One region of the Rhizobium sp. LEGMi-198b genome, then DNA from elsewhere that is predicted to be linked to it. Evidence: riboswitches for the same ligand, from Rfam matches in the RefSeq annotation. Region 1 holds a riboswitch; each other region holds the start of a gene.
The links. A riboswitch is a leader RNA that binds a small molecule or an ion and turns the genes downstream of it on or off. The one in region 1 is predicted to bind thiamine pyrophosphate.

Region 1 (3,272 bases):
CGTGGAAGACCATAGTGCCCGCAACAAACTCGTTATAGCCCTGCTGCTGGTGTCGGCTTTTGTCGTCATTCTCAACGAAACCATCATGGGTGTTGCGCTCCCCCATCTGATGGCGGATCTCGATATCACCGCGAGTGCCGCTCAGTGGTTGACCACGGCCTTCATGCTGACCATGGCCGTCGTCATCCCGATCACCGGATACCTGCTGCAACGGCTCAACACCCGGCCAGTATTCATTCTCGCCATGTCGCTCTTCAGCGCCGGTACGCTGATCTCGGCGCTGGCGCCGGGTTTCGCCGCACTTGTTCTCGGGCGGATCGTGCAAGCCTCGGGCACGGCGATCATGATGCCACTGCTGATGACGACAGTGATGACCTTGGTGCCGCCGGACTCCCGCGGCAGGACCATGGGTAATATCTCGGTCGTCATATCGGTGGCGCCGGCCATCGGGCCAACCATTTCCGGCCTCATCCTTTCGGCGCTCGAATGGCGCTGGCTGTTCCTCCTGGTCTTGCCGATCGCGTTGGGCGCATTGACGCTTGGCGCCTTGCGGATGAAGAACGTGACGGTTCCAACCACCGCGCCGATCGATATCTTTTCGATCATCCTCTCAGCCATCGGTTTCGGCGGTTTCGTCTACGGCCTCAGCGGGCTCGGCGACGCAGCACTTCGCGCGCCCGTGGTGTCGCCATGGATTCCGCTCCTGACCGGCGCTGTCGTCATCGCGGTTTTCGTATTGCGTCAGTTGCATTTGCAGAAACAGAATAGAGCGCTGCTCGATCTGCGCACCTTGACCACAAAGACCTTCACGATCGCCGCCGCCATGATGGCCATTCTGATGATGTCGATGTTCGGCGTCTTCATCCTGCTGCCCATCTATCTGCAAAACGTGCTGGGATTGTCGACGCTGCAAACCGGACTGCTGTTGCTGCCTGGCGGGCTGATCATGGGCCTTTGCGCACCGACCGTCGGGCGCCTGTTCGATAAATACGGTCCAGCACCGTTGATCATTCCGGGGGCCATCATGCTCAGCATGGTGATGGGCGGACTGGTCTTCATTCAGCAGGATACGCCGTTTTGGATGCTGTTGATCGCCCATATCGTGCTCAGCATCGGTCTTGCGCTGATGTTCACGCCGCTATTCACCGTCAGCCTGGGATCGCTACCGCCGAACCTCTATTCGCATGGCAGCGCCATGCTCGGTGCGACCCAGCAAGTCGCCGGTGCCGCCGGCACCGCGCTGTTCGTCGCGATCATGACGCTCCGGTCCACCAGCCTCTCCGCTAGCGGCGCCAGTATCCTTACGGCAACGACCGGCGGCATTAAGGCGGCATTTCTCTGTGGGGCGATCATCTCGCTGGGAGCGATCGCGGCCGCCTTGTTCATCAGAAAGCCAGAACACGGGCCGGAGGCGGGCCACCACCACTAGACACATTCGACGCTGCGGAAGCTCGGTCATCTCGAGACTGCGATTTGCTGGTGACAGGGCGGTCTTTCTCTGCGAAAAAGACGGTGATGAGAGACAGGGGCGCCCGTCGCGTGATGGGCTGAGAAGCACCCTTTGAACCTGAACCAGATAATGCTGGCGGAGGGAGTCGCTCGGGGTCTCGGCGTGCTCTTGTCGTTGTCCCCTTCGCGTCTCGCCCCGCCCGAAAGGGGCGATATGCAAGATAAAACCACTCCCGGCGCGCTGCTGACGGCCATGCGGACAAACCCTCCACTGGTGCAATGCATCACCAACTTGGTCGCGACGGCGTTTGCCGAAACGGAGGTCGGCGAATTCGCCGCAATCTCCGGTGCGTTGTCTATCGGCGGGATCAGAAAGGCACGCCCATGATCCGAAACGTCCTCTCCATCGCCGGCTCCGACCCCTCCGGCGGCGCCGGCATTCAAGCCGACCTGAAGACATTTTCGGCACGCGGCGTCTACGGCATGGCGGCGCTGACCGCGTTGACGGCCCAGAACACGCAAGGCGTTTCCGGCGTTCACCCCGTTCCTCCGCAGTTCGTCGCCGATCAGATCAAGGCGATCTTTGCCGATATACGCGTCGATGCCGTCAAGATCGGCATGATTGCCAATGCGGCAATCGCCGAAGCCGTTGCCGATGCGCTCGCTCCCCATCGAGGCGTGCCAATCGTGCTGGACCCCGTCATGATCGCCAAGGGCGGTGCAGCGCTGCTTGCCGCGGATGCCGTCGACGTCCTGACCAACCGTCTTCTTCCCCTGGCCGCGCTGCTGACGCCCAATCTGCCCGAAGCGGCGGCACTTCTGCACGAACCCGTTGCCGAAAATCGCGAGACGATGGCGCGGCAGGCAGAAAGCTTAGCAAAGCTCGGCCCGCTGGCCGTTCTGGTCAAGGGCGGGCATCTTGCCGGCGATGAAAGCCCTGATGTTCTCGCAAGCCCGGAGGGGCTGACCTGGTTCGAAGCCGGTCGCATGCCAACCAAGAATACGCATGGAACCGGCTGCACGCTGTCCAGCGCCTTGGCGGCGGAGATTGCAAAGGGTTCGACACTGACGGAAGCTGTTGCCACCGCCAAGCATTATCTTGCGGGCGCGGTTGCGGCGGCCCAAACGCTCACCGTCGGCACCGGTCATGGGCCGGTCCAGCACTTCTACGAGCTTTGGCCATAAAGCTGAACGGCGACATATGTCGACTAACAGGCGAACATACGTCCTTTGTCGCGCAGTTGACGCAAGTTTTAAGTGCGATATAATTAAAAATCACCACCATTAAAAGAGTGAACACATGATCAAGTTCTTATTGATGATGAGTGTCCTCGCTTTTGGAATTGCTGGTTTTGTCGTCATCGACGAGAACCGAGCAATGGCCGCTGGTCCTTGCAATTCATCAGCTCAAAACTGCCCCTGAGAGACAGACCTCGGACGCCTGGCGATGAACGATTTGATCTACGCGGGCGCCATTGCAGCCGGAGCGGTGACGCTGCTGATCGAGGCATTTCGGAATTTCAACTCGCAGACCGGCGACCATCCGTTCTCGCTGCATCCGATTCTCAAAGAAGTCGAGGTCAGGAACCTCTGCACGACCGGCGAGATTATCGCCGGTTTTACCTTCTATGCTGGCTTGTACCTTATCGTCTACGCCGTGGTCTTGGGCTCGGCAGAGGTGTATGACCTGTTATTGAGCGCGAGCAAGGCCAGAAGCGAAATCGGTGCAACCGACAACGTCCTGTTGCCCGCAAGTGACCCGTCGGTACTGTCTGCGACGAGCTACGGCAAACCCATCTTCGTTTCTGCCCTCTTAATTTCAT
Region 2 (3,272 bases), on a different contig from region 1:
GCCCGGCGCTTTCCGGCGTTCGGCCGCTATCGCCGCGCGGGCGCGGATGATGGCGAAGGAGATGAGAACCGCCAGAATGCCGGCGGCAAGCGCGATTGCGAGGCTGGTCGAGGCTGCCTGCAGGAAGATCGCCTGGCTGACGAGCCTCAGAAGATCTGCCTTGAGGCCGGTGACGACCACCGAGGCGAGCGGCAGGCCGATGAATAGGGTGGCGAGCAGGAGCAGCGTGCTGTCGGCCAGTTTGGCGGCGGGCACTGTTCCATCGATGCGCCGCACGGCGCGGCCTGCCGTCAGCCCGTGATCGTCCGGCGCTGGAAGCAAGGCCATGGCGCCGAGAATGGCGGCGGTCACCACGATCTGCAGCAGGGACAGGGCTACGGCGCGGCCGGGATCGAAATCAAAGCGCAATGCTTGATAGATCGCCACCTCGAGCGTGGTCGCGGCCGGGCCGCCACCGAGGATCAGCACCAGCGTGAAGCTGGTGGCACAGAGCATGAAGATCAGGCCGGCGATGCCGGAAATGAGGCCGCGCAGCACCGGCCATTCGATGAAACGAAAGACGGAGGCGGGGCGCATGCCGAGGCCACCGGCCATTAGCCAATATTCCGCCGGCACGCGTTCCAGCCCGGCGAGCATCAGGCGGGCGGCGAGCGGCAGGTTGAAGAAGACGTGCGCCAGCAGGATGCCCGTCAGCCCGTAGATGCTGACCGGCTGCGCTAGGCCGAGCCCCGTCAATAGCTGGTTGAGAACGCCCTGACGCCCCCATATGCCGAGCAGGCCCAGCGCGCCGATCAGCACCGGCAGGCCCATGGGAACGGCCATCAGGCGTATCAGCCAGAGCCGGCCGAGAAATCGCGGTTGCCGCGCCAGCGCGCGGGCGACCGGAATTGCGAGGGCGACAGAAAGCAGGGTGGACAGCGTTGCCTGCAGCAGGGTGAAGCGCAGCACGCGCAGAAGATAGGGATCGGCAAGCGGATTGCCGTCGGCGGATTCGATGCCGGCGGCAAGCAGGGTGACGATGGCAAGGCCGATGAAAAACACGATACCGGCGAGGCTGAAGGCCCCGCCGGTGATGGCATGTCTTTTCTCCGGCGCCGTCAGCAGCATCTCGGCATCAATTGGTGCTGGTGGCGGCCAGCCATTCGTCGATCCAGGCCTTGCGGTTCTTCTCGACCACATCGGGGCTCATCAGGAAGGTCTTCGACGGGACGACCAGCTTACTGAAGGCATCCGGCAGCGGCTCGGACGTCGCCGAGACCGGCATCATCCAGTTGTTGGTCGGGATTGTGTCCTGGAAGCCGGGCGAAACCATGAACTTCAGGAAGTCGCGGGCAAGGTCCTTGTTCGCAGACGACTTGATCAGGCCGGCGACCTCGATCTGGATGTAATGGCCCTCGGAGAAGGCGGCCGCCTGATAGCGGTCGGTCTTGTCTACGACCATATGATAGGCCGGCGACGTCGTATAGGAGAGCACCATCGGTGCCTCGCCCTTGGTGAAGAGGTCATAGGCTTCCGACCAGCCGGGCGTCACGGTCAGGATGCGGCCCTTGAGCTTCGTCCAGGCATCGGCCGCCTTGTCGCCATAGACCGACTTGACCCAGAGCAGCAGGCCGAGGCCCGGCGTCGAGGTGCGGGGGTCCTCGATGACGATCTTCTGCGACGGATCGCCCTCGACCAGATCCTTCAGGCTCTTTGGCGGATTCTTGACCACCTGCGTATCGTAGACGACGGCGAAATGGCCGTAGTCATAGGGGACGAAGACGTCGTCTTTGAAATCGCCCGGAACCTTCAGGCCTGATGTGTCGATGCCACTGGCGTCGAACAGGCCAGTGTCCTTGGCCTCGTCGACGAGGTTGGTGTCGAGGCCGAGAACGACGTCCGCTTTCGTGCCCGTGCCTTCCAGCTTCAGCCTAGAAAGCAGCGCCACGCCGTCGGTGACGCTGACGTAATTGACCGTGCAGCCGCAGGTCTTCTCGAAGGCGGCCTTGACCTTGGCGCCCGGACCCCAGTCGGCGGTGAAGCTTTCATAGGTGTAGATGGTGAGCGTCTTGTCGGCGGCTTCGGCGCCCGGGGCGGCGAAAAGCGTTGCGCCGGCGGCGAGAGCCAAGCCGGTAAACAGTGACAATAGCGATCGGTTGGGCATGACAGCGCCTCCTCGTTGGTTTCGTTTTGAACGGGAAAAGGGCGCCATGATTTTGTCACGCGTCTAATCCCTCCGCCGGTGTTAGCCGGATCAGGTTCCGCGGGTTGGCCGGTGAAAGCCTCTCAGCCAGATGTCTTCGAAAGACATAAGGCACCCCGTTAGAGCGTTGGCAGGTTTATTCCTGTGACGAAGCGATGACAAGGGGAATGATTCCCCTGTCGATTGCAGTACGTTCGTTTTACTCGGCCGCGTGCGCAGCCGCCTGGCTGTCGAGCTTCTTGGCGGAGCCGGGCAATTGCACGTTCTTCAATGAGATCGCCGTCAGCAGGCCGAGGAAACAGATGGCGGCGGCCGTCATGAACAGTGGGCTGAAGGCGCTCGCATAGGCATTGGCAACGCTTTCGCGCGTGGCGTCCGGCAGGGCCGCCATCATCTTCGGCGTCAGCTCCTCGATATTGGCGACACCGGGGATGGAAACGCCGATATTGCCGAGCTTGGCGGCGATGATGGCGCCGTAGATGGAAATGGCGATCGAGGCGCCGCCCATGCGCGAGAGCGTCACGGCGCCGGTGGCGGCACCGACGTCGCGGCTGGCTGCGGCATTCTGCACGCCAATGACCGGGACTTGTTGTGCCAGGCCGATGCCGATGCCATGCAGCAGCATCAGGGCGCCGATGAAGACGATCGGCGTGCCGGCGTGAACATGCGCCAGCGTGGCGAAGGCGATGGTGCTGCAGGCGGCGCTGGCGATGGCGAAGGGCTTGTAGCGGCCCTTCATCGAGATCAGCCGGCCGGCCGAAAGCGAACCGCAGACGATGCCGCCGGTCAACAGGATGAACAGCAGGCCCGCCATGGATGGCGACAGGCCGGTCGTCGTCTGCAGGAAGAGCGCGAAATAATTGACCATGCCGATTGCCACCGCGCCGCTGGTGACCGAGATGATCAGCAGCAGGCCGAAGGTCGGGTTGCGGAACAGCGTCATCGGCACGATCGGCTCCGGCGCGCGACGTTCGACGAAAACCCAGGCCAGCGCACAGAGCGCGCCGAAGGCGGTGATCCCGAGGCATTGCGGCGAAAGCAATGAGCCGAAGAGCTCCGTGCCGTCAGCGGCAAGCACGATGCTGGTGGT
Region 3 (3,272 bases), on a different contig from region 1:
GGAACAACGTCGACAAGCGTCAACCTGTCGATCCCGCGGCCAAGCACATCTGCCTGCAGACCAATCTTCTCCACCAGCTTGCGGCCGATCATGCCAGCCGCCCCGATAACCATCACATGCATATCAGCCAGATCTCCTCATGCTCAGCGGCTCAAACCGTATTGCCGGTATTGCCGGTCGCCAGCAGAACCTTGGTCGTTTCGTAAATACGCGTCAGATGATGCCGGAACGCGTCGACGACGGCATCGCGGTCATGCCGTGCGAGAGCCTCGTAGATCGATAGATGATCGTCGTAGCTCGCTTCGATAGCGCCCGGCTTGGACATGGCGTTGCGGCGGTAATTCATCATGTAGGTGTATAGGTCAGTGACAAAGTCGGCGAGCAGCGGGTTTCCACCGGCGCGATAGATCGCAACGTGGAATTCGCGGTCGCAAATGAGGAAACGCATCACATCGTCTCCGCCAAGCCGCTGCGCCTCCAGAAGAGCCTGCAACTTTGCCAGCGTCGCATCGTCGATCCGTTCGGCAGCGTCGCCGACGACCTTGAGCTCGACATGGAGACGGGCCGCGTGAACCGACTCCAGATCGTAGCTGTCGATTGCGTTGGGAGAGGCGATCGTCACCGTGATGTGGCTGAGGTCGACCTTGCAAACGCGGCTGCGGCTGCCATGCGAAACCGCGATGATACCCTGCGCGGCCAGGGTCTGGATGGCGCCGCGCACCGTTTCGCGGCTGACATGGAGAACGCTTGCCAGTTCGCGCTCGCCCGGCAACTCGTCGCCCGGCCGCAACATGTTGGTTGCTATCAGGACCATCAGCTTCTGGGCGATAACGTCACGCGCCGTCCGGCGGGCGAGACCACGCGCGATATTCGGCACCTCGGTTAAGATCGGACTTTCGTCCATCACACCCTCCGGTCCACTGGTTGGTCCAGCAGATCAGTTTATTAAGAATGGTTGAGCAAATCAGTCAAGCCAATTTCCTCCTGTAACCGCCAATACGGACATCTTTCATCAGCCAGGCTCGGGTCAGAGGTATCGGTCGACGCCCGAGCCGCAATGAGAGCAAGCTTGACATCATCAGCAGCGGCCCTTTACGATCACCGACATTCACCAGGGGGGTCCCGGCAAGGGGCTGAGATACTGCTGAACAATACGGCTTTGCCGATTGTGGGCGCAGTGACCCGTTGAACCTGATCCAGTTCATACTGGCGTAGGGACGGTGCAAGCGCTCGAAGGCTTTGGATTCATGCGTGGAATCCGTGCCGGCGTCTTTCCATCATTCCGGCTGATTGACTGGGTCTCCAACTGCAATTTGGAGCCTCAAACCATGACCATTGCCGCAAAGAATCTTACCCCGACCGTCACGACCGGCCCGATGCCGGCATCGCGGAAGATCCATATTTCTGGAGATATCCATAGCGATATCCGCGTACCGATGCGCGAGATCAGCGTCCATCCGACCGCAGGCGAGCCGCCTGTCGTCGTCTATGATTCCTCCGGTCCCTACACGATAGAGGGCGCCGAGATCCGCATCGAGCAGGGCCTGCCCCAACTGCGCCGTGACTGGGTGCTCGCCCGCGGCGATGTCGAATCCTATGTGGGCCGCCATGTCCGCCCCGAGGACAACGGCTTTGTCAGCGGCGAACGGCTCACGCCGGAATTCCCAGGGCGACGCCGGCCGCTACGTGCCAGGGACGGTAAAGCCGTCACCCAGCTCGCTTATGCACGGGCCGGCATCATTACGCCGGAGATGGAGTTCATCGCCATTCGCGAAAACCTCGGCCGCAAGGCCAACGCCGAAGCACTGATTCGCGACGGCGAGAGCTTCGGCGCTCATATTCCGGATCATGTCACGCCGGAATTCGTCCGCCAGGAAGTCGCCGCCGGCCGAGCGATTATCCCGGCTAACATCAATCACCCCGAAAGCGAACCAATGATCATCGGCCGGAATTTTCTGGTGAAGATCAACGCCAATATCGGCAATTCCGCCGTCACGTCATCGATGGCGGAGGAAGTCGAAAAGATGGTCTGGGCTGCCCGATGGGGCGCCGATACCGTCATGGACCTTTCGACGGGCCGCAACATCCACAATATCCGCGAATGGATCATCCGGAATTCGCCGCTGCCGATCGGCACGGTACCGCTTTACCAGGCGCTGGAAAAAGTCGGCGGCATTGCCGAGGACCTCACCTGGGAGATCTATCGCGACACGCTGATCGAGCAGGCCGAACAGGGCGTCGATTATTTCACCATCCATGCAGGCGTACGGCTGCATTACATCCCACTCACCGTCAATCGCGTGACCGGCATCGTCTCGCGCGGCGGCTCGATCATGGCCAAGTGGTGTCTTCACCATCATCGCGAGAGCTTCCTCTACGAACATTTCGAGGAAATCTGCGATATCTGCCGCGCCTATGACGTCTCCTTCTCGCTCGGCGACGGCCTGCGCCCCGGCTCGATCGCCGATGCCAACGACGCGGCGCAATTTGCCGAACTCGAAACGCTCGGCGAGCTAACGAAGATCGCCTGGGCGAAGGATTGCCAGGTGATGATCGAGGGCCCCGGCCACGTGCCGATGCACAAGATCAAGGAAAACATGGACAAGCAGCTCGCCGTTTGTGGCGAGGCGCCTTTCTATACGCTCGGGCCGCTGACGACCGATATCGCGCCGGGCTACGATCATATCACCTCGGGCATCGGCGCTGCCATGATTGGCTGGTTCGGCACGGCCATGCTCTGCTACGTCACCCCGAAGGAACATCTCGGCCTGCCCGATCGCAATGACGTCAAAACAGGTGTCATCACCTACAAGATCGCCGCCCATGCGGCGGACCTTGCCAAGGGGCACCCGGCCGCGCAGGTGCGCGACGATGCATTGTCGCGCGCCCGCTTCGAGTTCCGTTGGGAAGACCAGTTCAACCTGTCGCTCGATCCCGACACCGCCCGCAGCTTCCATGACGAAACCTTGCCAAAGGAAGCCCACAAGGTTGCGCATTTCTGCTCGATGTGCGGCCCGAAATTCTGCTCCATGCGGATTTCGCACGATATCCGCGCCGAAGCGCAGAAGGAAGGGCTGGACGCGATGGCGGCGAAATACCGTGAGGGCGGCGATCTCTATATGCCGATCGACACCCCAACCCATAAGGCAGACTGACATGCGTGTCCTTGTGAAGGGGGCCGGCGTCGCCGGCCTCACGGTCGCACGCGAATTGCAAGCCCGTGGTGCGGAAGTGATCGTCTTCGACCCGCACCCAAACTTCGCTCGCGCTGC

Region 2: linked by a shared signal. The riboswitch ahead of thiB (thiamine ABC transporter substrate binding subunit) and the one ahead of ACXHXG_RS25895 (hydroxyethylthiazole kinase) in region 1 are both predicted to bind thiamine pyrophosphate.
Region 3: linked by a shared signal. The riboswitch ahead of thiC (phosphomethylpyrimidine synthase ThiC) and the one ahead of ACXHXG_RS25895 (hydroxyethylthiazole kinase) in region 1 are both predicted to bind thiamine pyrophosphate.

What each region holds. Positions count from the first base shown of each region.
Region 1 is NZ_JBSYVH010000008.1:49,322-52,593, forward strand. Features, by position in the region: gene ACXHXG_RS25890 (DHA2 family efflux MFS transporter permease subunit) at 1-1,429, shown strand, start outside; TPP riboswitch at 1,515-1,611, shown strand; partial or broken gene ACXHXG_RS25895 (hydroxyethylthiazole kinase) at 1,664-1,810, shown strand; gene thiD (bifunctional hydroxymethylpyrimidine kinase/phosphomethylpyrimidine kinase) at 1,834-2,634, shown strand; gene ACXHXG_RS25905 (hypothetical protein) at 2,897-3,272, shown strand, end outside.
Region 2 is NZ_JBSYVH010000004.1:221,758-225,029, forward strand. Features, by position in the region: gene thiP (thiamine/thiamine pyrophosphate ABC transporter permease ThiP) at 1-1,107, opposite strand, end outside; gene thiB (thiamine ABC transporter substrate binding subunit) at 1,115-2,143, opposite strand; TPP riboswitch at 2,194-2,311, opposite strand; gene ACXHXG_RS17545 (MDR family MFS transporter) at 2,382-3,272, opposite strand, start outside.
Region 3 is NZ_JBSYVH010000015.1:16,735-20,006, reverse strand. Features, by position in the region: gene denD (D-erythronate dehydrogenase) at 1-122, opposite strand, end outside; gene ACXHXG_RS31635 (FadR/GntR family transcriptional regulator) at 152-904, opposite strand; TPP riboswitch at 1,104-1,236, shown strand; gene thiC (phosphomethylpyrimidine synthase ThiC) at 1,329-3,155, shown strand; gene thiO (glycine oxidase ThiO) at 3,157-3,272, shown strand, end outside.